One region of the Lysobacter firmicutimachus genome, then DNA from elsewhere that is predicted to be linked to it. Evidence: riboswitches for the same ligand, from Rfam matches in the RefSeq annotation. Region 1 holds a riboswitch; each other region holds the start of a gene.

What was found. A riboswitch is a leader RNA that binds a small molecule or an ion and turns the genes downstream of it on or off. The one in region 1 is predicted to bind cobalamin.
Region 2: linked by a shared signal. The riboswitch ahead of metE (5-methyltetrahydropteroyltriglutamate--homocysteine S-methyltransferase) and the one ahead of V2J18_RS06630 (cobaltochelatase subunit CobN) in region 1 are both predicted to bind cobalamin.
Region 3: linked by a shared signal. The riboswitch ahead of V2J18_RS18005 (ribonucleoside-diphosphate reductase subunit alpha) and the one ahead of V2J18_RS06630 (cobaltochelatase subunit CobN) in region 1 are both predicted to bind cobalamin.

Annotation. Positions count from the first base shown of each region.
Region 1 covers NZ_JBANDL010000002.1:1,532,522-1,542,191, forward strand. The annotation lists gene V2J18_RS06600 (M16 family metallopeptidase) at 1-376, shown strand, start outside; gene V2J18_RS06605 (M16 family metallopeptidase) at 387-1,808, shown strand; gene V2J18_RS06610 (hypothetical protein) at 1,900-2,346, opposite strand; gene V2J18_RS06615 (hypothetical protein) at 2,363-2,773, opposite strand; gene V2J18_RS06620 (NADPH-dependent FMN reductase) at 2,889-3,488, shown strand; gene V2J18_RS06625 (acyl-CoA thioesterase) at 3,491-3,985, shown strand; cobalamin riboswitch at 4,185-4,465, shown strand; gene V2J18_RS06630 (cobaltochelatase subunit CobN) at 4,665-9,053, shown strand; gene V2J18_RS06635 (MotA/TolQ/ExbB proton channel family protein) at 9,127-9,561, shown strand; gene V2J18_RS06640 (DUF2149 domain-containing protein) at 9,558-9,670, shown strand, end outside.
Region 2 covers NZ_JBANDL010000002.1:4,161,019-4,170,688, reverse strand. The annotation lists gene V2J18_RS18050 (MBL fold metallo-hydrolase) at 1-563, opposite strand, end outside; gene V2J18_RS18045 (S1/P1 nuclease) at 630-1,511, opposite strand; gene V2J18_RS18040 (OmpW/AlkL family protein) at 1,649-2,272, opposite strand; gene gap (type I glyceraldehyde-3-phosphate dehydrogenase) at 2,536-3,540, shown strand; gene metE (5-methyltetrahydropteroyltriglutamate--homocysteine S-methyltransferase) at 4,177-6,456, opposite strand; cobalamin riboswitch at 6,664-6,876, opposite strand; partial or broken gene V2J18_RS18025 (COG3904 family protein) at 7,210-8,383, shown strand; gene V2J18_RS18020 (aldo/keto reductase) at 8,375-9,421, opposite strand; gene V2J18_RS18015 (acyl-CoA thioesterase) at 9,537-9,670, opposite strand, start outside.
Region 3 covers NZ_JBANDL010000002.1:4,150,904-4,160,573, reverse strand. The annotation lists gene V2J18_RS18010 (ribonucleotide-diphosphate reductase subunit beta) at 1-1,011, opposite strand, end outside; gene V2J18_RS18005 (ribonucleoside-diphosphate reductase subunit alpha) at 1,135-3,486, opposite strand; cobalamin riboswitch at 3,905-4,198, opposite strand; gene V2J18_RS18000 (DUF2339 domain-containing protein) at 4,321-7,062, shown strand; gene V2J18_RS17995 (DUF3999 domain-containing protein) at 7,059-8,462, shown strand; gene V2J18_RS17990 (phosphoglycerate kinase) at 9,589-9,670, shown strand, end outside.

The sequences.
Region 1 (9,670 bases):
GCTGTACCGCCCCGACAGCAGCGCCGACGCGGTGCTGGCGGCGATCGACGAGGAGGTCGCCAAGGTCGCCCGCGAAGGCGTCGACGCGGCCACCCTCAAGCGGGTCAAGACCCGCATGCTGGCCGACTGGTACAACGGCCTGGAAAGCTTCATCGAGCGCGCCGACACCGTCGCGCGCATGCAGACCCTGTGGGGCGACGCGCAGGTGGTGAACAAGGTGCCGGGCTGGATCGAAGGCGTGACCTCGGCCGACCTGCAGCGCGTCGCCAAGACCTATCTGACCCGCGCCAACCGCACCGTGATCGACCGCCGTCCGGCGGCGATGATGCCCGGCGCGGCCAAGCCCGCGGCCGCCGCGCCGGCCGGCCAGCACTGAGGAGACGACCATGACGATCCACAAGACTCTGCTCGCGTTCTCCACCGCGCTGGTGCTGTTCGGCAGCACCGCGGCGATGGCCGGTCCCGGCGTCAAACTGCCCGAGCAACTGCCGCCGTTGGCCGCCGACAAGGCGCTGCCGGTGCCGCAGATCGCGCAGAAGACCCTCGCCAACGGCCTGCAGGTGTGGGTGGTGCCGCGCCAGGGCGTGCCGCGCGTGGACTACGTGCTGGCGATGCGCAACGCCGGCCTGGCCGCCGATGCGGCCGACGCGCCGGGCTTCGCTTCGTTGTACGCCGGCTTGCTGACCCAGGGCACCGCCAAGCGCGACGCCAAGGCGATCGCCGAAGCGGCGCAGGGCTACGGCGGCGGCATCGGCGCCAGCGCCGCCAACGACGGCATCCAGCTCAGCGCCAACGCGTTGCCTTCGCAGGCCGAACCGATGCTGCGCCTGCTGGCCGAAGTCGCGCAGCAGCCGACCTTCCCCGACGGCGAGGTCAAGCTGGCCCAGGCCAATGCCTTGCAAGGCTTGAAAGTCGCGCAGTCGCAGCCGGGCTTCAAGGCAACCCAGGCGCTGCTCGCCACCACTTTCGGCGATCACCCCTACGCGCGGGTGCAACCGACCGAGGCGGCGATCAACGCGGTCACCGCCGAAAAGGTGCGGGCCGAGCATCTGCGCCGTTTCCGCCCCGACCGCGGTTTGCTGGTCATCACCGGCCGGATCGCGCCGGAGCAGGGCTTCAAGCTCGCCGAGGCGGCGTTCGCCGGCTGGAAGGCCGAAGGCGAGCCGATCGCCGACGCGGTGCCGGCGCGGCGCGAGGCGCCGCCGAAGCGCGTGTTCGTGCAGCGCGACGGCAGCGTGCAGTCGGCGGTGCGGCTGGGCCATCCGTCGATCGCCGCGACCGATGCCGACTACGTGCCGGCGCAATTGGCCGGGATCGTGCTGGGCGGCGGCTTCAGCAGCCGGCTGATGCAGAACCTGCGCGAGGACAAGGGCTACACCTACGGCGCGCGCGGCGGACTCAGCGCGATGCGCGCCGGCGGTCTGGTCCAGGCTTCGGCCGATGTGCGCAACGAGGTCACCGGCGAGGCGATCAAGGAGTTCCTGTACGAGTTCGGCAAGCTCAACGATTACAAAGTCGATGCGCCCGAGCTGGAGGACACCAAGCGCTACGTCGCCGGCGGCTATCTGATCAACAACCAGATGCAAGGCGCGGTCGCCGCGACCCTGGCCAACAACTGGCTGGCGGGACTGGCGCCGGAGTTCCTCGGCGAGTACGTGCCGAAGGTGCGCGCGGTCGGCGCCGAGCAAGTGCAGGCGATGGCGCGCAAGTACTACGCACCGAAGGACTTGTCGATCATCGTGGTCGGCGACGCCAAGGCCCTGGGCAATCAACTCAAGCCTTACGGCGAATTCGGTTCCGGTTTCTGAGCCGGATCGCTGGCGCAACGAACCAGCCCCGGTCGCCAGACCGGGGCTGTTCGTATGTGCGCCGGGGCTTCGGCGAACGCCGCTGCGGCGCTCAGCTCTCGCCGAACCACTTCAGCACCACGCCGACCGCGATCGCGGCGAACGCCAGCCCGGCCGCACCGTAGATCAGGCCGTTGAGGAAGAAGCCGTGGCCGCCCGGAAACGCGCCGACGACGGCGCCGGTCAGCGCCGCATAGATCGCGTAGACCGGTATGAAGATCAGCCGCGCCAGCCACACGCCGCGCTCGCCGCGGTCGCGATCCGGGGCCAGCGGTCGGCCGGTGGCGGCCCAGCGCAGCGCCATGCGCGCCAGCACCAACGGCGCCATCAGCAGAGCGACCGCTTCCAGCGTCTTGTAGCCGACGATCAGGCCGACCGCGAGCAGGCCGCCGCCGAGCCACATCGCGGTATCGTCGCCGGGCGCGCCATAGCGGGCCAGGGCGGCGCCGAGGGCGAACGCGGCCACGAACGCGCCGAATCCGTACAGCACTTGTTTCATCAGCGTTCCTTTTTCTTCAGGGGTCCTTCGGCCCGCGCGCGACGCAGCGGGCGCCCAGCCCACTGGCCGGCAACGGCAGCAGCAGGCCGGCGATCAGCATCCATAGCGGGTGGGCGAACATCGCATTGACCGCGATCACGCCGCAGACGATCAGCGCGCCGACGACCAGCGCGGCGCCGCGCCGGTGCCGGCGCGAGATCAACGCCGCGACCAGGCCGCCGTCGAAGGCGGCCACGGTCCAGCCGGCGACCACCGGGGCCAGGGCGGCGAACGGTGCGTCGGCCACATGCGCGGCCCAAGCCGCCATGTCGCGCGGGTCGGCGCCGGGCGGGAACGGGTGCAGGCGGGCCGAGCCGAACTCGAACAACTTCATCGTCGCCATCGCCACCAGCATGCCGGCGACCACTGCCAGGATCGTACGTGCCATGGTCCGCGCCTCCCCAGGGTCGGTGGCCGCGAGCATCGCGCCGCCGCCGTCGCCGCGCAAGCTCCCGCTGCCGGAGGGGCTCGCGCATAATTCCCGCTTCGCCACGGAGCCCGCCATGTCCGCCGCCATTCCTTCCGCCACCCCGCGCCTGCTGGCTTTCGCCGGCAGCCTGCGCCAGGGCTCCTTCAACCGCCGCCTGATCCCGGTCCTGGCCGAGGGGGCGCGCGCCGCCGGCGCCGAAGTGACCCTGATCGAACTGCGCGACTACGCGTTGCCGATCTACGACGGCGACATCGAAGCCGAGGCCATGCCCGACAACGCGCGCCGGCTGCAGGCGCTGATGGCCGAGCACGACGGCCTGCTGATCAGCACGCCGGAGTACAACGGTTCGATGCCGGCCCTGGTCAAGAACACTCTGGACTGGATCTCGCGCCCGCTCGCGGACGGCCGCTCCGGTACCGCGCTGTTCGCCGACAAGGTCGCCGGCATCGTCTCGGCGTCGCCGGGGCCGCTCGGCGGGCTGCGCTCGCTGCTGGTGCTGCGCGATGCGCTGGCCAAGCTCGGGCTGCTGGTGGTGCCGCAACAGGTCGCGGTCGGCCAGGCCGGCGACAAGCTCGCCGACTACGGCCAGCTCAACGACGAGCGCCAGCGCGAAGCCGTGCAGCGGGTCGGCGCCGCGGTGGTGCGGCACATCAAGGTCGTGCGGGAGGGCTGAGCATGAAAGGGCAGCAACGCGAACTGAACCTGCGCTTCCTGGCCCAGCCGACCGACGTCAACTACGGCGGCAAGGTCCACGGCGGCATGGTCATGAAGTGGATCGACCAGGCCGGCTACGCCGCGGCGGTCGGCTGGAGCGGCAAGTACAGCGTCACCGTCGCGGTCGGCGGCATCCGCTTCGTCGCGCCGATCCGGATCAGCGACCTGGTCACCGTGCACACCAAGCTGATCCACACCGGCACCAGCAGCATGCACTTCGCGGTCGACGTGAAGGCGCGCGACCCGGGCCTGGACGACGGCGTGGCCGAAGAGCGCCTGTGCACCCACTGCGTGATCGTGTTCGTGGCGATGGACGCCGAGGGCAAGCCGACGCCGGTGCCGGCGTGGACGCCGCTGACCGAGGACGACAAGCGCCTGGCCGAGTACGCGCTGAAGATCATGGAACTCAGCAAGGGCATCGAGGCGACGGTCGAGCGTTACGTGCACGAGGGGTGAGCGGCGTGCGGGGAGTCGGCGCGTCATCGATCGCCCCCTTCGAAAGAGTGGGCCAGCGCCCGGCGCAACTGGGTTGCTGAGCGGGGTTCGCAGCGCGGGAGGATGGGCTCCGCACGCCCAACGCGGCGCCCACCGGCTCGGCACGCTGCCGCCGTCTCCATACTCCCGCGTCCGCGCCGTGCCGGCGCGCTGTGCTAGATTGCGCGCGCTTTGCATCTGGTGCCGCCTCGCCCTCCGGCGACGCGGTTAAACGGGAAGCCGGTGCGTCCGCGAGGCTGCGGACCAGTCCGGCGCTGCCCCTGCAACGGTAGGCGGGTAAAGCATCGGCACGTCGGCGACGGCCGGCGGTCGCGTCCGGCGTGGATGCGAACCGCCCGCACTCGCCCAGCCACTGGAGCCTGCGCTCCGGGAAGGCGCCGATGCGCCGGGTTCGTCCCGGCCCCCGCAAGCCCGGAGACCGGCCGGTGCGTACGCGGTGGACGTCGCGGAGGGCGGCGTCGCGCGCCCGTGCACCGGGTCCGTGGCCTGTCTCTTCGTCCGTCGTTCGCCTCCTTCATCCAGCTCCGCACAGGGCGTGCGGCGAGCGAGGCCGTCGATGCGTGTTGCGCGTGGTGTTGTCGAGCGTGGTGTCCGTGAGCGCGGAGTCCTTGGGCATGCGGTCGCTCGCCGATGGCGCGCCTTGGGCGCCGCGGCCCTGCTGGCGTTCGCCGCCGCCGCCCCGGCCAAGACCGTGTTCGGCGTAGTCTCCGAGCGCGCCGCGCCGGAAGCGGCCGAGGCCGCACGCGAATTGTTGGCGACCCGACCCGGCGACCGCATCGTGCTGCGCACGCCGCAGCAGCTCGAAGCCCTGGATCGCGGGCAACTGCGCGAACTGGTCGGCGGCAGCGACGCGGTGATCGCAGTGGCCTTGTTCGGCGAACAGGGCGTGCGCCTGCGCGAGGCGGCGTCCTGGTTGCGTCAGCGTGGACGCGGTCCGCAGCGCCTGTACGCCTTTCACGGCGAAGCCGGCCTGACCCAGTCCAGCCATCGCGAAGGTCACGGCCTGGGCGCATTCAGCGCCGACGAACTGATCCGCGTCACCGCCGAAACGCCGCCGCCCGAGCTGGTCCGGCGCGCCCGCGGCGACGCCTTCGCCGGCGAATGGCTCGACCTGCGCGCGCTGTGGCGCGAAGGCGGCAACCGCAACCTGCAGCGCAGCTACGCCTTTCTGCTCGACGGCGGCGCGGTGCCGGCGGCGCAGCCGCAGCCGGATCTGGTGCTGCGCCAGAACGGCGCGGCGGTCGCCGCGCCGGCCGCCGATGCCCGGCCGCTGCTGGCGGTGCTGGACCTCAACAACGCCGACGTCGCCACCGGCGACGCGCTGTGCGCACAAGCGCAGGCGCAGGGACTGGCCTGCCTGGGGCTGTACGCACGCTGGGGCGAGGCGTCGCTGCAGGCGGTGCAGAACCTGCGTGCCATGCTCGGCGCGCAGCCGCTGGCCGGGCTGGTGGTGCTGCAGGACTTCGTGGTCGGCGCCGCCGAAGGCCGCGACGCGGCGACCCGCGCGATCGCCGCGCTCGACGTGCCGGTGTTCAAGGCGATCCGCCTGCTCGATCGCGGCCAAGCGCAATGGCGTTTGTCCGGCGACGGCCTGCCGGCCTCCAGCGTGCAGTACCGGGTCGCGATGTCGGAGCTGCAGGGCAGCAGCCAGCCGATGGTGCTGGCCGCGGCCGGCGCGCCGCGCATCGATCCGCTGACCGGGGTGCGCCTGCAGCGGCCCGAGCCGCTGAGCGGCGAGATGCGCGCCCTGGTCGAGCGCGCCCGGCGCTGGCGCGCGCTGCGCGCCAAGCCGGCGAGCGAACGGCGCATCGCCCTGATCTATTACAACCACCCGCCCGGCCGGCAGAACATCGGCGCCGACAACCTCGACGTGCCGGCTTCGCTGCACGGCATGCTGCGGACCATGCGCGACCACGGCTATCGCATCGACGACCTGCCGGCCACGCCGGAGGCCTTGCTCGAGCGGATGATGCAGCTCGGCGTCAACACGCCCGAGGACGGCGGCGAACTGGCGGCGATGGCGGCCCAGGCGACCACCCTGTCCGGCGACGACTATCGGCGCTGGTTCGCGACCCTGCCGGCGGCGGTGCAGGGCGAGGTCAGCGACGGCCCGCTGGCGCGCCTGCAGGCGCAGGTCGCGCTGGCGCGCGCCGCGCACGAGACCGAACTCGGCGAACGCCGGGTGCGCGATGCCGAACGCGAACTGCTGCATCTGCTCGAAGGCATCGATCATCCGGCACGCGACACGGCGTTGGCCGAGTTCCGCCACCTGATCCAAGCCCATCTGCGCTGCCTCAAGGCTGAGGCTGCGGCGGCCGAAGCGCCCTGCGCCGACGCCGGCGCCGCGCAGCGCCGCCTGCTGGCGCTGCAGGTGCCGGGCCTGCGCGGCTGGGGCCGCGCGCCAGGCAAGGTGATGGTGCACGACGACACCGTGGTGTTGCCGGGCCTGCGCCTGGGCAACGTGTTCATCGGCCCGCAGCCGCCGCGCGGTTGGGAGGTCGACGAGGAACTGCTGCACGCCAACACCCAGATCCCGCCGCCGCACCAATACCTGGCTTACTACCACTGGCTGCGCGACGTGTTCCGCGCCGACGCCATCGTCCACATCGGCCGCCATTCCACTTACGAGTTCCTGCCCGGCAAGGCGGTCGGCCTGGCCGAGGACGATTACTCGCGCCTGATCGCCGGCGACGTGCCCGGGATCTATCCCTACATCGTCGACGGCGTCGGCGAAGGCACCCAGGCCAAGCGCCGCGGCCTGGCGGTGATGGTCGATCACCTGACCCCGCCGTTGGCGGCGACCTCGCTGTACGACCGCCTGCTGACCCTGCGCCAGTTGGTCGAAAGCTTCGAGAGCAGCAGCAGCGAACCGCTGCGCGCCCAGGCCGCGAGCGAGATGCGCGCCCAGGTCGAGGCGCTGCAGCTGCGCGCCGAACTCGAGGCGAGCATGGCCGACGTGCTGCAGGTGCGCGGGATCGGCTTCGAGCAGGCCGACGACGACCTGCTCGCGCACGAGATCGGCCACTACCTGACCAAGCTGCAGGAAAAGTTCATGCCGCACGGCCTGCACGTGTTCGGCCAGGCCTGGGACGGGGGCCAGCTCGACACGATGCTCGACTCGATGCGCGGCCTGGGCGAACGCGAGGCCCTGCGCGGCAAACTGATCGAATCGCCGCCGGCGGAAATGGCCGCGCTGCTGCACGGCCTGGACGGCGGCTTCGTCCGGCCGGGCAAGGGCAACGACCCTTTGCGCGCGCCGGAATCGCTGCCGACCGGGCGCAACTTCCATGGCCTCGACGGCGACGTGCTGCCGTCGCCGCTGGCGCAGCGCCTGGGCGCCGAACAGGCGGCGCGGGTGCTGGCGCGCAGCGACGGCCGCAGCGGCAGCGAGGGCGTGGTGTTGTGGGCGTCCGACGCGGTGCGCGACGAAGGCGTCATGGTCGGCTTCTCGCTGGCGCTGATGGGCGTGCAGCCGCGCTGGAACGCACGCGGCATCGTCCAGGGGCTGGAACTCAAGCCGATGCCGCAGGGGCAGCCGCGCCGCGACGTCATCGTCACCACCTCGGGCTTGTTCCGCGACCTCTATCCGAACCTGGTGCAGTTGCTCGACCGCGGCGGCCGCCTGGCCCTGGCGGCGAGCGCCAAGACCCTGCGCGCGCAACGGCCGGAGTTGGCGCCGGCCTTGGCGGCGGCGTTGGCGCCGCTGGGCGAGCAGGTTGAATTCGGTGAGGAAGCGGTGGCCGGCAACGGCGTCGCTCGCGAATGGTTGCAGCGCACCGACGCCCTGCGCGCGCAGGGCGTGCCGTTGGCCGACGCCGGCCGCGAGGCGGCCTGGCGGGTGTTCGGCGATGCGCCCGGCGCGTACGGCGCCGGCGTCAATCGGCTCACCGAGCGCTCCGGCGCCTGGAGCGAACGGCGCCAGATCGGCCGCGCCTATCTCAATCGCATGGGGCATGCCTACGGTCTCGACGCCAACGGCAGCGCCGCGCATCGCGCGTTCGAGATCGGCCTGGGCCGAGTCGAGCGCAGCTACCACGGCCGCGCCTCGCACCTGTACGGCCTGCTCGACAACAACGATGCCTTCGACTACTTCGGCGGCCTGTCGCTGGCGGTGGAAACCCTGACCGGGCGCGTGCCGCAGGCGCAGGTGCTGTACAACGCCGACGCCGAGCGCGCCGACGTCGAGCCGCTGGAAGCCGCGCTGCTGCGCGAGTTCCGCGGCCGTTACCTCAATCCCGCCTGGATCCGCCCGCTGATGAAACACGGCTATGCCGGCGCGCGCACGGTCAGTCAGGAGTTCCTGGAAAACCTGTGGGGCTGGCAGGTGACCCGGCCGGACGTGATCCACGGCTGGGCCTGGGACGAAGTGCAGAGCGTCTACCTCGACGACCGCTACCGCCTCGGCGTCGCCGACTTCCTCGAGCGCGGCCACGCCCAGCAGGCCAAGGCGCACATGCTGGCGCTGATGCTGGTGGCGGCGCAGAAGGGCTATTGGAAGACGCCCGAGGCCAACCTCGCGCGCCTGGGCGAGCAACTGGCCGCGCTGGTCGCGCGCAACGGCCTGCCGGGCAGCGGCCACGCCGCGCCGGACCACCCGCTGTGGGGCTGGCTGCAACCGCGGCTGTCGCCGGCAGCGCAGGCGCAGGTGGCCGAAGTGTTGGCGCGTGCGCGCGGCGAGCGCGGCGCGGTGTCGACGTTCGCACGCGGCGAGACCGCGCGCGCGCAGCAGGCGGCGATGCGGGCCGCGGCATCGAATCGCCCGTCGCCGCCCGTGCCGGCGCCGCAGGCCGCACCGAAGCCGCCCGAATCGAAGCAGTCCGGATCGAAGCAGGCCGGTTCGAAGCAGGCGCCCGCCAAGCCGGCCGAGCCGGCGCGCAACGCGCACGTCAGCGAACTGTCGACCCTGGCGCCGGTGGCGCTGGTCCAGCGCCATCCGCTGCCGTCGGCGCTGATCGCGCTGGCGATCGCGCTGCTGCTCGGCTTCGGCCTGCGCCGCGGCCTGGCGGTGCCGGCGGCGCGGGCGGGATGAGGTAGAGCGCGGGCCGCTGCGCCCGCGCGATCGACCAGGTCAACGAATACGAGGTAAGACGACGATGGAGTGGATGACGCATTTCGACTGGCTGCACCACCTGATCGCGCGGCTGTTGCCGGTGGCGATGGCGGTGCTGTTGGCGGCCTGCGGCGCGGCCCTGATCGAGGCCGGCCTGGCGATCGGCGAACGCTGGCTGGGCCTGCGCCGGCTCGAGCGCGCCGGCGATCCGGCCCTGGTCGAGCGCCTGGCGCGGCGGCGCATCGAGCGCTGCGATCTGCTGGCGCGGGTGCCGCCGATGCTGGGCCTGATGGCGACCATCATCCCGCTCGGCCCCGGCTTGGCCGCGCTCGGCCAGGGCGATCCGGCCCAGCTCGCCAGCGCGGTCACGGTGGCCTTCGACGCTACCGTGCTCGGCCTGATCGCCGGCATCGCCGGACTGTGGATCGGCCGCCTGCGCCGGCGCTGGTACGAGGAATTGCTCGAACGCATGGAGGCGGCGGCATGAGCGTGCGCGCCTCGCGCGCGGCGCGGCGCCGGCTGCGCACGCGTTTCGACCACGACGACGAAGACCCGCGCGCCAGCCTGGTCAATCTGGTCGACGTGATGCTGGTGTT
Region 2 (9,670 bases), 2.6 Mb from region 1:
TACAACTGGGCCGCGTCGCCGCCGGGGAAATCGCAGCGCGCGGTGCCGCTGTCGGGCAGGAACAGCGAGTCGCCCACGAACAAGGCATCGCCGATCAGATAGGCCAGACTGTCGCGGGTGTGGCCGGGCACCGGAATCGCCTGCGCCGGCAGGCCGCCGATGCGGAAGCGTTCGTCGTCGTCGAACAGGCGGTCGAAGGCCGGCGCCGGGTCGTGCGCCGGCAGGCCGAACAGCGGCGCGAAGTGGCGCCGCACCTGCTCGATGCCGCGGCCGATCGCCAACTGCGGCGCGCCGCCGGCGGTGCGCAGGCGCTCGCGCAGCGCGTGCGCAGCGCTGAGGTGGTCGGCGTGGGCGTGGGTTTCCAGCAGCCACTCGATCCGCCAACCGCGCTGCGCGGCCGCATCGAGCAAGCGTTGCGCGGAATCGAGCGCGGTGCGCGCGGATGCCGCCTGGTAGTCCAGCACCGGGTCGACGATCGCCGCCGCGCCGCTATCGGCGTCGGCGACCAGGTAGGACCAGGTGCCGGTGTCTCGATGGTGGAAGGGCAGAACCTGCGGCGTCATGCCGGTCTCCTGCGACGAGGGGCTACCGCGAAGGATACGGCGCCCGCAGGGCGCCGCGGCCCTGGTTCAGCGCTTGGGCGCGAGCGCGGCATTGAGCACCGCGGCCAGGCGCGCGCCGCCGAGCCGCAGCTGCTGCTCGGCGACCGGCCGCCAGGTCGCGACATAGGCCGGGGCGAGGGTATGGCTGGGCGGGTACAGGCCCGGTCGCTCGGCGATCCGGCACGATTGCCGGGCCCAGTCCGCAGCCGCCGGCGGCACGCCGGTCGCCTTCGCCGCCGGCACCGGGCTGCGCCGCAACTTGGCCAGATAAGCCGCGTCGTCGAGCCGGGCCATCGTCAACATGCGGCTGTCCCACAGCGAATGCAGGTTGGTGCCGTAGCCGTCGGCGGGCTCGGGCTCGCCGTCGATATGGATCTGGAAATCGTTGCCGCCCTTGTCGTCGGCATAGCCGGCATGCAGCGGCTGGTGCACGTCGCCGACCAGGTGGACCACGAACTTCAGCGCCTGCCGGCGTTCTGCGCGGCTGCGGCCGGGGTCGGCGAGGATCGCGGTCTGAGTGCGGATCGCCTCGATCGCGCAGTCGCCGTTGGGGCAATGCCGGGCCGGCTCGTAGCCGCAATCGTCGCCGGCCGTGCGTTCGGCCAGGTTGACGTAATGCCACTTGGCGCTGAGCTTGCCGAGCTTGGGGTCGTTGGCCCGCAGTTCGTCGGCCCAGTTGGCGATGCCGGGCAGGCTCGGGTCGGCTTCGCCGGCGAGCAACTGCAGCGCCTCGGCGCGGGCCTGCGGGGTCATGCCGTCCCAGGCCAGGGCAGCGACCAGGCGATGGCCTTGCGGACCCCAGGCCAGGCCCTGCGCGGGCACGGTCAGCAACAGCGCGGCGCAGGCCAGCGGGCGCAGCGCGCGCGCGGCCAGGGAAGACGGACGTGAGCGGTGACCGGATGCGTTCATCGGACGCACTTTAGCCGAGCCGGCCGGGCCGCGACTGTCCGAACATGGCGGTGCGCGGCGTCGCTCGCGGTCGCCGCGCGACGGCCGCGCCGCGGGCGCGGCGGCGGCCGGAACGACGGGCCGAAGCCCGCCGCGGATCAGAACTTCATCACGTAGGCCAGGCCGTACACGGTCGGGTCGATGTCGGCCTTGCCGATCTTCTCGCCTTCCAGCTCGACGTCGCTGCGGATGTCCATCCAGCGCGCATCGACGCGGATCGCGCTGCGCTCGCTGAGGATGAAGTCGATGCCGGCGTGGGCGGCGACGCCGACCGAGTCTTCCAGGCGCAGGTCCAGCCCGTCCAGCGCGCCGGTGGTCTTCTCGCTGAAGAAGGTCGTGTAGTTGATGCCGACGCCGACGAAGGGCGAGACGGTACCGCGGCTGTTCCAGTGGTACTGCAGCGAGAAGGTCGGCGGCAGGTGCTTGGTCTCGCCGACCTTGCCCACGCCCTTGACCGCGATGTCGTGCTTGAACGGCGTTGCGGCCAGCACCTCGATGCCGAGGTTCTCGCGGATGAAGTATTCGAAAGTGAAGGTCGGCTGGACGTTGTCGTCGATTTCCAACTGGGCCGCACCGTTGAGGACGGTGCCGTTGTTGGACTTCGGGTTGACCTGGTGGACGCCGATGCCGACGGTGAAGTTGCCGGCTTGCTGGGCCAGGGCCGGCTGGGCCGCGCAGGCGAGGGCTGCGGCGAGGGCGCCGCCGATCAGACGATGGTTCATTCCTTGAGTCCCCTGGGTGGTCGGAAAGGCCGGATTGTAATCATGCTGAACGGGGCTTGCGCCACTGCGCACTCTAAAGAGGGGCGGCAAAATCAAACTTTGACCCCGATCCCAGTCCTTTCCGGCCCCCTTGCCGCCCGTCCGGCCCCCGGCCCCCGGCCCCGGAGACCGTCGGGTGCCGGTCCTGCGGGCCGGGGGCGGGGCTTGTTAGAATGGCGGTTTCCCCAAACGACCCGCCCCGGGGCGGCCGCAGGAGTACCTCAATGACGATCAAGGTAGGCATCAACGGCTTCGGCCGCATCGGGCGCAATGTCCTGCGCGCGGCCGTGCAGAACTTCGGCAACGAGATCGAAATCGTCGCCATCAACGATCTGCTCGAGCCGGACTACCTGGCTTACATGCTGCAGTACGACTCGGTCCACGGCCGCTTCAAGGGCACGGTCGCGGTCGAAGGCAACACCCTGATCGTCAACGGCAAGAAGATCCGTCTGACCCAGGAACGCGACCCGGCCAACCTGAAGTGGGACGAGGTCGGCGCCGAGGTGGTGATCGAGTCCACCGGCCTGTTCCTGGACAAGGCCACCGCGCAGAAGCATCTCGATGCGGGCGCCAAGAAGGTGGTGCTGTCGGCGCCGTCGAAGGACGACACGCCGATGTTCGTCTACGGCGTCAACGACAAGACCTACAAGGGCGAAGCGATCGTCTCCAACGCCTCGTGCACCACCAACTGCCTGGCCCCGCTGGCCAAGGTGCTGAACGACAAGTGGGGCATCAAGCGCGGCCTGATGACCACCGTGCACGCCGCCACCGCCACCCAGAAGACCGTCGACGGCCCGTCCAACAAGGACTGGCGCGGCGGCCGCGGCATCCTGGAGAACATCATCCCGTCCAGCACCGGCGCGGCCAAGGCGGTCGGCGTGGTGATTCCGGAACTCAACAAGAAGCTCACCGGCATGTCGTTCCGCGTGCCGACCTCGGACGTGTCGGTGGTCGACCTGACCGTCGAGCTGACCAAGGAAGCCACCTACGCCGAGATCTGCGCCGAGATGAAGGCGCAGTCGGAAGGCGCGCTGAAGGGCGTGCTGGGCTACACCGAAGACAAGGTCGTGGCGACCGACTTCCGCGGCGACGCGCGCACCTCGATCTTCGACGCCGAGGCCGGCATCGCCCTGGACGGCACCTTCGTCAAGCTGGTCAGCTGGTACGACAACGAGTGGGGCTACTCGAACAAGTGCCTGGAAATGGTCAAGGTCGTCGCCGCCAAGTAAGCGGCGGTCGCCGGCGCCCCCGGCGTAGGCAACGATCCGGAAGAGCCCCGCATCCGCGGGGCTTTTTCTTTTGCCCCTGTAGGAGCGGCGTAAGCCGCGACCGCGCTGCTGCGATCTCGCGCCGTTTGCCGTTCGAAGGCTTCGAAAGCTTCAAAGCTTTAAAGCTTTAAAGCTTTGAAGCTTTAAAGCTCTAAAGCTCTAAAGCCAAGCTTCCGTCCGCAAGCGGCCGGGTCACTTTCTTTGTCCAAGCCCCCTGTAGGAGCGGCGTAAGCCGCGACCGCACTGCTGCGGTCTCGCGCCGTTTGTCGTTCGAAGGCTTCGAAGTCTTCAGAGCTTCAATGCTTCCGTCCGCAAGCGGCCGGGTCACTTTCTTTGTCCAAGGCGACAACGTCCCACGGGATTTCCTTCGGTCAAAAGTAACCAAAGAAAACGCCACAACTGTTTCGAATCAAGAGCCGCTATGGGGCAAGGTTTGCGCAGGGCTGCTCCGCACAGGCCCTCCCTGGCCTGGCTGCGCACGGCCCGCCTCCCTGCGGGCCTCCCTCCGGGACTGCTTTTGTTCTGGCGAGTCCGTCGCGACGCCAAGCTCAAAAGCAACAGCAACAGCAACAGCAACCGCGCAAGCTTGCCGGTCGCTCAGGCCGGTGCGGCGACCGATTCGCGCAGGCCGCGCGCGGCCTGCACCATCGCCTGCAACGCCGCGCGCACTTCCGGCCAGCCGCGGGTCTTCAGGCCGCAGTCCGGGTTCACCCACAGTTGCTCCGGCGCCAGCACCTGCAGGGCCTTGTCGAGCAGCGCGCGCATTTCCGCCTCGCTCGGCACCCGCGGCGAGTGGATGTCGTAGACCCCCGGGCCGATGCCGTTGGGATAGCGGTAGCGGGCGAAGGCGTCGAGCAGCTCCATGCGCGAGCGCGAGGTCTCGATCGAGATCACGTCGGCGTCGAGCGCGGCGACCGCCTCGATGATGTCGTTGAACTCGGCGTAGCACATGTGGGTGTGGATCTGGGTCGCGTCGCTGACCCCGCTGGCGGCGAGGCGGAAGCAGTCGCCGGCCCAGGCCAGGTAAGCCGGCCAGTCGGCGCGGCGCAGCGGCAGGCCTTCGCGCAACGCGGGCTCGTCGATCTGGATCGCGGCGATGCCGGCCGCGTCCAGGTCCTGCACTTCTTCGCGCAAGGCCAGGGCGATCTGCCGGCAGCTGTCGGCGCGCGGCTGGTCGTCGCGCACGAACGACCACTGCAGGATCGTCACCGGGCCGGTCAGCATGCCCTTGACCGGACGCTCGGTCTGGGTCTGGGCGTAGCGGGTCCAGCGCACGGTCATCGGCTTGGGCCGCGCCACGTCGCCGTACAACACCGGCGGCTTGACGCAGCGCGAGCCGTAGCTCTGCACCCAGCCGTGGGCGGTGAAGGCGAAGCCGTCGAGCCGCTCGCCGAAGTACTCGACCATGTCGTTGCGTTCGAATTCGCCGTGCACCAGCAGGTCCAGGCCCAGCGCTTCCTGCTCCTTCAAGCAGTCGCGGGTTTCCTGTTCCAGGAAGCGGCGATAGCCGGCGTCGTCCAGGCGTCCGGCCTTGTGCTCGGCGCGCGCGCGCCGCACCTGCGCGGTCTGCGGAAACGAGCCGATGGTGGTGGTCGGAAACGGCGGCAAGCCGAGGCGTTTTTGCTGCAAGGCGATGCGGCGCGGATACGGCGAGGCGCGCCGGCCCATTTCAGGGCGCACGTCGGCCAGGCGCTTGCGCACCTGCGGATGGCGCAGCAGCGGCGAGGCCAGGCGCGCGGCGCGCGCGCTCGCGGCGGCGGCCAGTTCGCGCGCAGCGCGCTCGTCGCCGGCCAGGGCGTCGGCGAGCAGGCGCAGTTCTTCGATCTTCTGCTTGGCGTAGGCCATCCACTGCCGTAGCGGCCCGGGCAGCTTGCGTTCCAGTTCCAGATCGGTCGGCACGTGCAGCAGCGAACACGACGGCGCCAGCCAGCGCGCACGTTCGCCGGCGCGGCGCGCCAGGCTCAGCGCCGCATCGAGATCGGCGCGCCAGATGTTGCGGCCGTCGACCACGCCCAGGCTCAGCGCGCGCTCGGCCGGCAGCAGGGCGAGCAGGCTTTCCAGTTGCTGCGGTGCGCGCACCAGATCCAGGTGCAGGCCCTGCACCGGCAATTGCGCCGCCAGCGCGGCATTGTCGCCGAGCCCGCCGAAGTAAGTGGCCAGCAGGCGCTGCGGCGCGTCGGCCTCGGCCAGGGCGGCGTAGGCGCGGCGGTAGGCGGCGCGGTCGGCGTCGTCCAGGTCCAGCACCAGCGCCGGCTCGTCGATCTGCACCCATTGCGCGCCGGCGGCCTTGAGCCGTTCCAGCAACTGCGCATACGCCGGCAGCAGGGCCTCGAGCAGTTCGCGCGGGTCGCCGCCGTCGCGGCGCTTGCCGAGCTTGAGCCAGGTCACCGGGCCGAGCAGCACCGGCCGCGCCTGCAGGCCCAGCGCCTGCGCCTGGGCCAGTTCGGCCAGCGGCTTGTCGGCGCGCAGGGCGAAGCGTTGGCCGGGCTCGAACTGCGGCACCAGGTAGTGGTAGTTGGTGTCGAACCACTTGGTCATTTCCAGCGCGTGCAGATCGCGCCGTCCGTCCTGCACGCCGCGGGCGAGGGCGAAGTAGCCGGCCAACGGATCGTGTTCGTACAGCTCGCGGTGACTGGCCGGAATCGCGTCGAACAGCACCGCGGTGTCGAGCGCCTGGTCGTAAAGGGAGAAGTCGTTGCACGGCACGCTGTCGGCGCCGGCGGCGCCGGCCAGGCGCCAGTGGCGTTCGCGTAGCGCTGCGGCGGCGGCGTACAGGGCGTCGGCCGCGGACTCGCCTTTCCAGAACGATTCCAGGGCCTGCTTGAGCTCGCGCCGCGCGCCGATGCGCGGGAAGCCGAGATGGGTAACGCTGATCATGATGAGTACCTGCGATGCGTGGGCATGACGCAGGGCAACGAAGGAGACCACGGCGGCGCCGGCCCGGCGCTGGCGCGCCCGGCTGCGACGACCCTGGTTTCGACCTTCGCCCCCGCGGGCGAGCCGGCTGCGCGCGGCGGCCGGCGCCGCGAGGGCGCGCGACCGGCGCACGCGCCGGAGTCGGACGGAAGGCGAGCCTTCCGGTCGCGGCAGGTCTTCGGGCTCGGGACTTGAAGCCGGGAAGGGGGGGAGGAACGAGCACGGCTCGTTCCTGACCACGCGTTTCCCGTTTCAGGCTTCTCCTACTGAGGCCGCTTCCCAGGCATTACCGCCCAGTGCCAAGGCCCGTTCGTTTCCCATACCGCTGCGGGGCAGCTCCGGATTCGCACCGGATTCCCTCTGGCCGCCTCCGGGGGACCGGTGGCGGCGTGTCGCATCGCTATATCTTTATGAAGCGATGTTCACCGTAACGACGCCAAGTTACGCAGCGCGGCCGGCGGAGTCAATCGGTGCGCGCGGCTTTGCCCGGTCTGCCGGCTGCGCACGGGTCCGGCGACGGGGCGCGCGCGAGGCGGATTTCGCCGGCTGGCGTTCATGCGGCGCCGACGAAGATGAAGCGCACGGCCGCGGCGGCCGCTTGCGGCGTCGCGACGCCGTTGAGTCGGATAACGGCTGCGGCTAACGTGGCATCGTCGCAACGATGCGCGAGGCGGGCCCGGGACGGCCCGCAATCCCGAATCCGATGGGTGGAACATGTTTTACAGATGGTCGCTTGCGCTGGGTTTGTGTCTGCTGGGCCTGGCAGGCTGCGCGAAGGACGCCGCACCCGATCCGGCCCGCAGCGAGGCGGTGACCCTGGGCAGCCAGAACGAGCCGGCGCGGGCGGCGTCACCGGCGCGCTCGACGCCGCCCAGCGAGGCGGAAGTCTTGCGTGGCACCTACTGGCCGCCGGCCAAGCTCGACAACGGCAGTGCGCGGATCAGCTGCGGCTACGACTACCTGGGCGACGGCGACGGCGAGCGCCTGAGCGGGCTGGATTTCTTCAGCCTGGTCGACGCCCTGGCGCCGTGCCAGTCGGCCGGGGTGGTGCGGGTGCGCTACGAAGGCAAGATCGGCGCCGGCTTCACCGCCCTGGTGCAGCGCGTCGCGGCGATGGCGACGCGGATGGAGATCCCGACCCGGGTCCTCGACATCGATTCCAGCGGCGGCCACGTCGAAGAGGCGATCCGCGCCGGCGACTCGATCGCCGAGTCGGGCTGGTCGATCTGGGTCCGGGACGGCGCGGTCTGCCACAGCGCCTGCGTACTGGTGCTGGCCGCCGGCGACACCCGCTCGGTCGAGGGCAAGGTCGGCATCCATCGGCTGATGCGCGACCGTTCCACCGCGACCTCGCGCGCCGAACTCAGCCGCGAACTGCGCGCGATCAGCCGCGAAGTGCGCGACTACCTGGAGCGCAACGGCGTCGCCACCGCAGTCGCCGATCTGATGATGACCATCGCCAACCGCGATCTGCGCATCCTCACGCCCGACGAATTGACCTTGTACGGCCTGGACGGCAGCAACGCCGCCCAGGACGATCTCGACCGCATCCGCCTGACCCGCAAATGCGGCGAGGACTTCGTGCGCAGGCGCGAACAGGTACGGCGCGAGGTCGACGCGCAGTGCATGGCCGCCGGCAAGGATTTCGGCGAACTGCCCGATTGCGCGCGCGACGTGCAGTCGCGCCATGGTTTCCCGGACCGCAGCTGCCCGAACGACAGCCCGGCCGACTTGTACCTGCACGAGCCCGCGCTGCCGCCGCTGGCGGCGGCGGTCGCGGACGACGAGGCGACCGACAAACCGGCCGACAAGGTCGTCGCGCGCAAGGGCGGCGGCAAGCGCCGCGATTAAAGCGCCCGTCGCGTCGGCGCCTGGCGGATTACCAGCCGCGCTGGATGGGCTGTGCGCCGAGCATGGCCTGGCGGATGCCGGGCAGGGCCAGGAAATCGTGCGGGAAGCCCAGGCGCACCGCGCTGGCTTCGTCCAGCCGTCGCAACTGGGCCGGTTCGAACGCCACGTCGAGTGCGTCCAGATTCTCCAATAGCTGCGCCGGCGTGCGCGCGCCGATCACCGGCACGATCGCCTGCGGGCGCTGCAACAACCAGGCCAGCGCGACCTGCGCCGGGCTGCGCTGCAGCTCTGCGGCGACCGCCTTGACCACCTCGGCGATATCCAGCGCGCGTTCGGTCAGCGCGCCGTTGCCGATCGCCACCGCACGCCGGCCCTGGGCGCTGGCCGGGTCGAGGTCGCTGCGCGCGTACTTGCCGGTCAACACGCCCGAGGCCAGCGGCGACCATGCGGTGACCCCCAGCCCCAGCGCCTGCGCCATCGGCAGCAGTTCGCGCTCGCCGTCGCGCTGGGCCAGGCTGGCTTCGATCTGCAGCGCGATCAGCGGCGACCAGCCGCGCAGCTCGGCCAAGGTCTGCATGCGCGCGGCCTGCCAGGCCGGCAGGTCGGAAACGCCGGCGTAGAGCACTTTGCCGGCGCGGACCAGATCGTCGAAGCCGCGCATCACCTCTTCCGCCGGCGTGGTGTCGTCCCAAGCGTGCAGGTACAGCAGGTCGATGTAGTCGCTGCCGAGCCGGCGCAGGCTGGCGTCGACCGAGCGTTGCAGATTCTTGCGATGGTTGCCGCCGGCGTTGGGATCGGCCGGGTCCATGCTCAGCGAATACTTGGTCGCGATCACCAGCGCGTCGCGGCGGCCGCGGGCGAATTCGCCGAGCAGGCGCTCGGAGCTTCCGCCGGTGTAGAAGTTGGCGCTGTCGAAGAAGTTGCCGCCGCGTTCGAGGTAGAGATCGAACACGCGCCGCGCTTCGTCGCGGTCGCTGCCCCAGCCCCAGTCGTCGCCGAAGGTCATCGTGCCCAGGCTGACCGGGCTGACGCGCAGGCCGGAGCGGCCGAGGGTGCGGTAATGGTCCAGACGCATATCGCAGTTCCTGTCGGGGGGAAGTGCGCGCAGTCTAGGAAGCGAGGTGGAGGCGGAATATCCGCAGTTTGCGCTGGCGAAGCGGACGTGGGCCGCCGCGTGGCCTACGCGTCGTTCAGCGCGGCAGCGTCGGCACCGGCGTCGGCTTGCCGGTCTCGTCGAGCGCGATCATGGTGAAACGCCCGCGGGTGGCGAGCTGCGACTCGCCCGAGAGCAGATCTTCCTTGTGCATTTCGACTTCGACCTGCA
Region 3 (9,670 bases), 2.6 Mb from region 1:
CGCTTCGTCGAACGCGACTTCGCCCTGCACGCCGACCTGGTAGGCCGAGACCCGGCGCTCGAAGAAGTTGGTCACTTCCTGCACGTCCTGCAGATCCATGAAGGCGAACGGATTGGTCGCGCCGAAGTGCTTGGGCAGGCCGAGCTGGACCATGCGCTGGTCGGCGCAGTACTGCAGGTACTGGCGCATGTCCTTCAGCGACAGGCCGACCACGCCGCCGGACAACACGTCCTGGGCGAACAGGTACTCGCACTCCACCGCTTCTTCGAACATCTTCACCACCTGCGCGCGCAGGTCGGCGTCGAACAGGTCGGGCTCTTCCTCGCGCGCGGTGCGGATGACCTCGAACGCGAACGCCATGTGGCAGCTCTCGTCGCGAAACACCCAGTTGGTGCCGGAGGCCAGGCCGTTGAGCAGGCCGCGCGAACGCAGGTAGTAGACGTAGGCGAAGGCGGCGAAGAAGAACAGACCTTCGATGCAGCCGGCGAAGCAGATCAGGTTGAGCAGGAACTGGCGGCGCTGTTCGCGGGTCTCGATGCGCTTGAGGCCCTGGATCGAGTCGATCCAGCGGAAGCAGAACTCGGCCTTGGCCCGGATCGAGGGAATGTTCTCTACCGCGGCGAAGGCCTTGGCGCGCTCGTTGGGATCGGGCAGGTAGGTGTCGAGCAGGGTCAGGTAGAACTGCACGTGCAGCGCTTCCTCGTACAGCTGTCGCGACAGGTACATGCGCGCTTCCGGCGCGTTGATGTGCTGGTACAGGTTCAGCACCAGGTTGTTAGCGACGATGCTGTCGCCGGTGGCGAAGAACGCGACCAGGCGCTCGACCAGATGGCGTTCGGCCGGGCCGAACTTGTGCTTGAGGTCGTTGACGTCCTGGGAGAAATCGACCTCCTCGACGGTCCAGGTGTTGCGGATCGCGTCGCGGTACATCTCGTAGAACTGCGCGTAGCGCATCGGGCGCAGGGTGAGATCGAAGCCGGGGTCGAGCAGGCGGGGCGGAGCGATGGACATCGTGGTTCCTTGATGCAGCCCTGTAGGAGCGGCGCGAGCCGCGACCGCGGGGTCGCAAGCTCGCGCCGTATGCGCGATGTCGCGGTCGCGACTCGCGTCGCTCCTACAGGAACAGGGTGGTCGTTACTGGCAGGCTTCGCAGGCTTCCGGGTTTTCCAGCGAGCAGGCGATCGCTTCGCTGGGCGTGTACTCCGGCTTCGGCGCGGTCGCGGCCGCCGGGGCGCTGACCGTGGTCTTGGCGATCTTGGTCGCCGGGCGCGAGCGCAGGTAGTAGGTGGTCTTCAGGCCCTTCTTCCAGGCGTACATGTACATCGAGCTGAGCTGGCCGATGTTGGGGCTCTCGATGAACAGGTTGAGCGACTGGCTCTGGTCGATGAACGCGCCGCGGTCGGCGGCCATGTCGATCAGCGAGCGCATCGGCAGCTCCCAGGCGGTGCGGTAGACCTGGCGCAGCGATTCGGGAATCTCGTTCACCGACTGGATCGAGCCTTCGGCCATCTTGATCCGGTCGCGCATGTCGGCGGTCCACAGGCCCAGGCGCTTGAGCTCCTCGACCAGGTACTTGTTGACCACCAGGAAGTCGCCGGACAGAGTCTCGCGCTTGAACAGGTTCGATACCTGCGGTTCGATGCATTCGTAGCAGCCGGCGATCGAGGCGATGGTCGCGGTCGGGGCGATCGCCACCAGCAGCGAGTTGCGCAGGCCGTGCTGCTTGATCCGCGCGCGCAGCTCGGTCCAGCGTTCCGGCTGCGAGGGCTCCACGCCCCAGGCCTCGAACTGCAGTTCGCCGGCGCTGGCGCGGGTGTCGTCGAAGCTGGGGTGCTTGCCGTGCTCGATCGCCAGTTCGTTCGACGCCGCCAGGGCGTGGAAGTAGATGGCTTCGGCGATCTCGCGGCCGAGCTTGCGCGCCGGTTCGGAGTCGAACGGCAGGCGCAGCTTGAAGAACACGTCCTGCAGGCCCATCGCGCCGAGGCCGACCGGGCGCCACTTGAGGTTGGCGCGGCGAGCGGTCTCGATCGGGTAGAAGTTCAGGTCGATCACCCGGTCGAGCTGGCGCACGGCCAGGCGCACGGTCTCGGCCAGCTTGTCGAAGTCGAATGCGCCCTTGCCGTCCTCGAAAATCTCGACGTGGTGGGAGAGATTGATCGAGCCCAGGTTGCACACCGCGGTTTCGTCCTGCGAGGTCACCTCGAGGATCTCGGTGCACAGGTTGGACAGGTGGACCACGTTGCCGTCGCACAGGGTCTGGTTGCAGGCGCGGTTGGACTTGTCCTTGAAGTTCATCCAGCCGTTGCCGGTCTGCGCCAGGGTGCGCATCATCCGGCCGTAGAGGTCGCGCGCCTTGACCTTCTTGGTCGCCAGGCCGGCGGCTTCGGCGGCGTGGTAGGCGCGCTCGAACGCCTCGCCCCACAGGTCGGTCAGTTGCGGCACCTTGGCCGGGTCGAACAGCGACCACTCGCCATCGGCCTCGACCCGGCGCATGAATTCGTCCGGAATCCAGTTGGCCAGGTTGAGGTTGTGGGTGCGGCGCGCTTCGTCGCCGGTGTTGTCGCGCAGCTCCAGGAACTCTTCGACGTCGGCGTGCCACGGTTCCAGGTAGACGCAGGCCGCGCCCTTGCGCTTGCCGCCCTGGTTGACCGCGGCGACCGAGGCGTCGAGGGTCTTGAGCCACGGCACGATGCCGTTGGACAGGCCGTTGGTGGAGCGGATCAGCGAGCCGCGCGAGCGGATGCGGGTGTAGCTCAGGCCGATGCCGCCGCTGAACTTGCTCAGCTTGGCCACGTCCATGTAGCGCTTGTAGATCGCTTCCAGCGAATCGTCCGGCGAATCCAGCAGGAAGCAGCTCGACAACTGCTCGTGGGTGGTGCCGGCGTTGAACAGGGTCGGCGAGGACGGGATGTAGTCGAGCTGGGCCATGCGCCGGTACAGCGCCAGCGCGTCGCCGACGTCTTCGCTCAGCGCGCAGGCGATGCGCAGGAAGAACTGCTGCGGGGTTTCGATCACGGTGCGCGCGGTCGGGTGGCGCAGCAGGTAGCGGTCGTACAGGGTGCGCAGGCCGAAGTAGTCGAACTTGGCGTCCAGGCTGCGGTCGATCGCGTCGTTGAGCTTGCGCGCGTTGGCCTGGACGAATTCGAGCAGGCGCTGGTTGATCAGGCCCAGCTCATGGCCGCGCTGGATCGACTGCGAGAAGGCGTGGATCTCGATCCCGGCGACTTCCTTTTCGATCACCCCCGCCAGCAGGCGCGCGGCGAGGCGGCCGTATTCGGGCTCCTCGGCGGTCAGCAGGGCGGCGGTGCGGATCGACAGTTCGTCGAGTTCGCGCGTGGTCGCGCCGTCGTACAGGCCGGAGATGGTGCGGGTGGCCACGCGCATCGGATCCACCGAGTACAGGCCCTCGCCGCAACGGGTCACCGCGCGCACGATCTTGTTCAGATCGACCGGTTCGCGGCGGCCGCTGCGCTTGGTCACGCTCATGGTGAGGTTGGCCGCGGGCGGGGTCAGGGCGAAGCCGGGCGCGGCGGACGCGTCCTGGCGGGGCGAAGCGGCGCCGGCGGGGGCGGCGGCGACGGAAGGATCGGTGGCGAGCGTGGTCATGGGCGTTACTCCGGGGCAAGGGCGCACGGGTCGCCGGACCTTCCCGCGAAGGCGGCGTGCGGAGGACGCGGACGCGCCATCGCGACGGGCCGCGCGCGCGGCGTCGCCGATGGCACGGCCGTGCCCCCGCGGGCGCGGAAACTCCGGAGCGTGCTGGCAGGGTGTCGCACGCGCCGAGACGGGCGCGGTCCGTTCCGCGCGTGGCGCCGAAACGGACGGACGCGACGGCCGTGAGGCCCTCGCGTTGCGACACCGGCCGTCTTCCCCCGAAGACTCCTGGGCCGGTACCGCGCGGTGTGCAGGCGCGCGGCTGTCGGCAGGTCTTCGGGCTCGGGACTTCAGAGCGAGAAAGAGCGCAGAGACATGAGAGTGAGAGCGGGGCGACCGCTCGTTCGCTGCTCAGGTCTCTGCGCTCTCGGCTCGTTCCTCCTACTAGGGCCGCTTCCCAGGCGCTCCGCCCAGTGCCATGACCCGTTCGTTTCCCATACCGCTGCGGGGCAGCGCCGGCTTCGGGCGGCGTCCAACGCCATGCCCCTACCGGCTTCCCTTTTCAGCCGATCTCGCGACCGGCACCGACGGGCACAACATAGTGTGGTTCGGTCGATCCGTCAACGCGATATCTGGTGAGGAGGCGATGTGCAGGGAGCGTCAAGCCCCTTAATCGCCAAGCCCGGCATGGTGTAACGTGCGCGGCATAAGGACCGGGAAAACGTGATGGAATCACTACTCGTGTTGCTGGCGCTGGCGGTGCTGCTGGTGCCGGTCCTGCTGGTGGTCGCCCTGGTCCAGATCGCCGGGCTGAAGTCGCGCGTGGCCGAGCTGGAGCGCGCGCTGACCGGCCTGCGCAGCGAGGCCGAAGCGCGCGCGCCGACCCTGGCCGAGCGCATGGCGCGCGAAGCGCCGCCACGGCCGGCGCCCCCGGCGCCGGCCGCTGCCCAGGCCGGTCCGGTGCCCGCCGCCCCCGAGCCGCCGCCGTTGCCGTCCGCGCCGCCGGCCGCCGCGCGCGCCGCGCCGGCGGTCGCGCCGCCCACGTTGCCGCCGCGCCCGGCCTCGCCGCGAGCGCCGGCCGCGCCGCCGCCGCCGGATGTGTTCACCCTTGGCCTGCGCTGGTTGCGGCGCTGGTTCAGCGAGGGCAACGTGCCGGTCAAGGTCGGCGTGCTGGTGCTGTTCGCCGGCGTCGCGGCTTTGCTCAAGTACGCCAGCGATCAAGGCTGGATGCGCCTGCCGATGGAGTTGCGCCTGAGCGGCGTGGCCCTGGCGGCGATGGCCGGGCTGGTGTTCGGCTGGCGCCAGCGCGAGCGCAAGCGCGCGTTCGCGTTGAGCCTGCAGGGCGGTGCGATCGGCGTGCTGCTGCTGGTGGTGTTCGCGGCGTTCAAGCTTTACGGCATGATCCCGGCCGGCGCCGCGTTCGGCCTCAGCGTGGCCCTGGTCGCCGGCGCCGGCGTGCTGGCGGTGCGGCAGAACGCGCTCGCGCTGGCGGTGCTGGCGATACTGGCCGGTTTCCTCGCGCCGATCTGGCTGTCGACCGGCTCGGGCAACCATGTCGCCCTGTTCGGCTACTACGCCGTCCTCAACGCCGGCATCTTCGCCATCGCCTGGTGGCGGCCGTGGCGCGCGCTGAACCTGCTCGGCTTCGCTTTCACCTGGGGCATCGGCACCTTGTGGGGCGTGCTGCGCTACCGGCCCGAGCATTTCGCCAGCAGCGAACCCTTCCTGTTGCTGTTCTTCGCCTTCTACCTGCTGATCCCGGTGCTGTACGCGCGCCGCCGCGCCGCCGGCCGACGCGATCTGATCGACGGCTGCCTGGTGTTCGGCACGCCGTTGATCGCGTTCTCGCTGCAGGCCGGCTTGCTCGAAGGCGAGCGCATGCCGCTGGCGTTCTGCGCCCTGGGCCTGGGCGCGCTGTACGCGCTGCTGGCCGTTGGCCTGCGTCGCGACCCGCGCTTCCTCGGCCTGGCCACGCCCTATGCCTTGCTTGCGGTCGGCTTCGCGACCCTGGCCATCCCGCTGGCGTTGGCCGCCGAGGCCACCGCCTGCGTGTTCGCGCTGGAAGGCGCGGCCCTGGTCTGGCTGGGGCTGCGCCAGCGGCGCCCGCTGCCGCAACTGACCGGCGCCGGCCTGCAACTGGCCGCCGCGTTCGCATTCGCGATCGGCGCCAGCGATGCGGTCTGGGACGCGCAGCGGCCGTTGCTCAACCCCAGCTTCGCCGGCGCCTTGCTGATCGCCGGCGCCGGTTTCGCCAGCGCCTGGAGCCATCGCCGCAGCGCCGCGCCGCGGCTGGCGCTGCCGTACTACGTCTGGGGACTGGCCTGGTGGCTGGGCGCGGTCGGCAGCGAGATCGCCGAATTTGTCGCAGCGCGCGAACGCGTCGACGCCGTACTGATGCTGGTCGCCGCGACCGGCCTGGCCGCGGCCGAGGTGTTCCGTCGCCACGATTGGCGCGCGCTGTCGGCGACCGCGACCCTGGCCCTGCTCGCGGCCGTGCCGCTGCTGTTCGCCCAGGTCGAAGCGCACGGGCAGCCGTTCGCCGCTCTGGGGTGGCTGGCCTGGACGGTGTACGCGCTGTGCGGCGCGCGCAGCCTGGCCGCGCTGCGCGAGCGTGCCGGGCCCGAGCTCGGTTTCGCGCACAGCGGTTGGCTGTGGGCCTGGGTCTTGGCGATCGGCATCGGCCTGCATCGCTGGCTGCGTCCGGACGGCCGCGCCGTGCCGCTCGACGAGATCTATGGCAGCGGCTGGACCGCGGCCGCGGTGCTGCTGCCGATGTTGTTGAGCGCGGCCTTGTTGCTGTGGCGCCCACGCGTCGTCGGCTGGCCGGTGGCGGCGCAATTGCCGCGTTGGCGTGCGCCGGCGCTGGCCTCGTTCCTGTTGGCGGCGTGGGCCGCGATCGCAGCGTACGCCTTCGACCCGGCGTCGTCTTCGCCGCTGCCGTGGCTGCCGCTGTTGAATCCGCTGGGTCTGCTGCAGTGGGCGGCGCTGGCGATCGCCGGCGCGTGGCTGGCGTCGCCGTGGGTCGATGCCGGGCTGCAGCGGCGCCGCGTACCGCTGCTGGTGGCGGCCGGTTTCGGCCTGATCACCCTGGAAGTGCTGCGCAGCGCGCATGCCTGGGGCGGAACCCCCTGGGGGCCGTCGATGTTCGACACCAGCCTGGTGCAGACCAGCCTGACCGTGGTCTGGAGCGTGCTCGGCGTGGCCGGCTGGATCGCCGGCTCGCGTCGCGGCCAACGCGGCCTGTGGCTGGCCGGCGCGGTGCTGATGGCGGTGGTGCTGGCCAAGCTGGTGCTGGTCGATCGCGGTCATCTCGGCAATCTGCTCGGCATCGCCTCGTTCATCGCCTACGGCCTGCTGTGCACCGTGGTCGGCTATTTCGCTCCGGCGCCGCCGTCCGCTTCGGCGCCGACGCCGCGTTCTTCGTCCTCGACCGCTTCCTCATCCGACTCCGCGGAGACCGGCGTTTGAATCTTCTGTCCGCTTCGTTCCGCCGCGCGCCGCGCGCGCTGGCCTGGCTGTGCCTGCTGCCGGTCGCGCTCGCCTCCGCCGCGCCGCGCGAGGATTACGCCCGGCAATGGCCCTTGCAGCTCAGCCGCGACGACGGCGGCGCCTACCGGGTCGTGCTCGACGAATCGGTGTACCGGCAGGCGCGCGATGCGCGGTTGCGCGATCTCGACGTGCTCGACGGCGCCGGCAAGCCGGTGCCGGCGGCGGTGTTCGCGCCCGAACAGCCTTTGGCGCGCGCGCCGCAGCGCGCCGGCCTGCCCTGGTTCGCCTTGCCGGCGGCGCCCGCGGACGGCGCCGGTGCGGGCTGGGAATTGGTCAGCGAAGTCGAAAGCGACGGTCGCTTGCGCCGGGTCGAGGCGCGCAGCACCGGCGGCGCCGCGCGCCCGCCGCAGACGGCGTTGCTGATCGATGCCAGCCGGGTGCGTTCGCCGATCCTGGCGCTGGAACTGGAATGGACGCCCGGCGCGGCACTGGAGGCGGCGTACCGGGTCGAGGCCAGCGACGATCTCGACCAATGGCGCGCCGTGTCCAGCAGCGGGCGCCTGATCGATCTGCAGCGCGGCGGCCAGCGCCTGGTGCAACGGCGCATCGTGTTCGATCCGATCGGCGAACAGGCGCGCTATCTGCGCCTGACGCCGCAGGACCCGAACGCGGCGGTGCCGATCAGCGCGGTCGTGGCCGAACTGGCCGCCGATGCGGCGACCACGCCTTTGCAATGGCGCGAGTTGAAGGGACGCCGGATCGAGCAGAGCGAAGGCCGGGTCGAGTTCGAATTCGAACTCGACGGACGCTTCCCGATCCAGCAGGCCGACGTGGCCCTGCCGGGCAATCATGCGCTGGAGTGGCGTTTGAGCAGCCGCGACGAGGCCGAAGGGCATTGGGTCGCGCGCGCCGGCCCGTGGATGGCGTACCGGGTCGACGGCGAGGGCGTGGACGATCGCTCCGCCGCGCGCCAATTGGCGGCGACAGTGCGCGACCGCTACTGGCGGCTGCGCGCCAACGGCGCGGTGCCGGGCGAACCGGTGCTGCGCCTGGGCTATCGGCCGGAGGTCGCGGTGTTCCTGGCCCAAGGTGCGCCGCCCTACGCCCTGGTCGCCGGCAGCGCGCGCACGACGCGCGCCGACTCGCCGTTGGCGGAATTGATCGAGACCTTGCGCCAGCGCCGCGGCAGCGACTGGCAGCCGGCCGAGGCGAGCCTGGGCGCGGCGGCGCCGTTGGCGGGCGACGCGGCCCTGGTACCCCCGGCGCCGAAGCGGGATTGGCGTTCGTGGACGTTGTGGGCGGTGCTGGTGGCGGGCGCGCTGATCGTCGCCGGTTTCGCCTTCAGCCTGCTGCGCACGAATCCGCCGCCGGCGGCGTAACCCTGCCGCGTCGCTCCCAGCAGGAAGCGGTGTCCCGCAGGGATTTCCTGTGGGCGCACGCCGCGACCCGGGACGCGCAGAAATCTCGGCGCCGGCGTCATCGATCGAAGCCCGCAACCGTCGCGGGGTAGGAGCGGAGCAAGCCGCGACCGCCATCCTTCACTCTCGCCGCGCTTTGTCCTGGGCCCTGTAGGAGCGGCGTAAGCCGCGACCGCCACCCTTCACTCTCGCCGCGTCTTTGTCCTGGGCCCCCTGTAGGAGCGGCGTAAGCCGCGACCGCGTCCTTTCGCCTCGCGGCGTCTGTCGTTCGAAGGCCTGTGAAGCTTCAAAGCTCAAAGCTCAAAGCTTCGAAGCCAAGCTTCCGTCCGCAAGCGGCCGGGTCACTTTCTTAGTCCAAGGCGACAACGTTCTACTGGATTTCCTTCGGTCAAAAGTAACCAAAGAAAACGCCATGGCTGTTTTCGGATCAAAAGCCACTATGGGACGAGGTTTTCGCCGGGCTGCTCCGCACAGGCCCGCCCTGGTCTGGCTGCGCACGGCCCGCCTCCCTGCGGGCCGCCCTTCGGGGCTTCAGGGCGTTCTCGCGAGATCGCTGCGGCGCCAAGCTGTTCACGGCAACGGCAACTACCGGCGTTGATTGCTAAGCACCGTGTCCGACCATCGTGCAGACCATCCGATGGCTTTGTAGTGACCATCCCCGAATCCCCGAATCCCCGAATCCCCGAATCCGAATCCGAATCCGAATCCCGAACCCCGAACCCCGAATCCCGAATCCCGAATCCCGAATCCCGAACCCCGAATCCCGAACCCCGAATCCCGAATCCCGAATCCCGAATCCCGAATCCCGAATCCCGAATCCCGAATCCCGAATCCCGAATCCCGAATCCCGAATCCCGAATCCCGAACCCCGAACCCCGAATCCCGAATCCCGAACCCCGAATCCCGAATCCCGAATCCCGAATCCCGAATCCCGAATCCCGAATCCCCAATCCCCAATCCCCAATCCCCACCATTCAGCCCCAACGGTTCCTTTCGGCCTCCCGCGCCGCGACAATAGTCGTTCCCGGCGCCGGCTGCGCCGGTCGCGTCCCCCGTCCGCATTCCCCGCATCGCCTCAGGAGGCCCCGTGTCCATCGTCCGCATGACCGATCTCGATCTCGCCGGCAAGCGCGTGCTGATCCGCGAAGATCTCAACGTGCCCATCGACG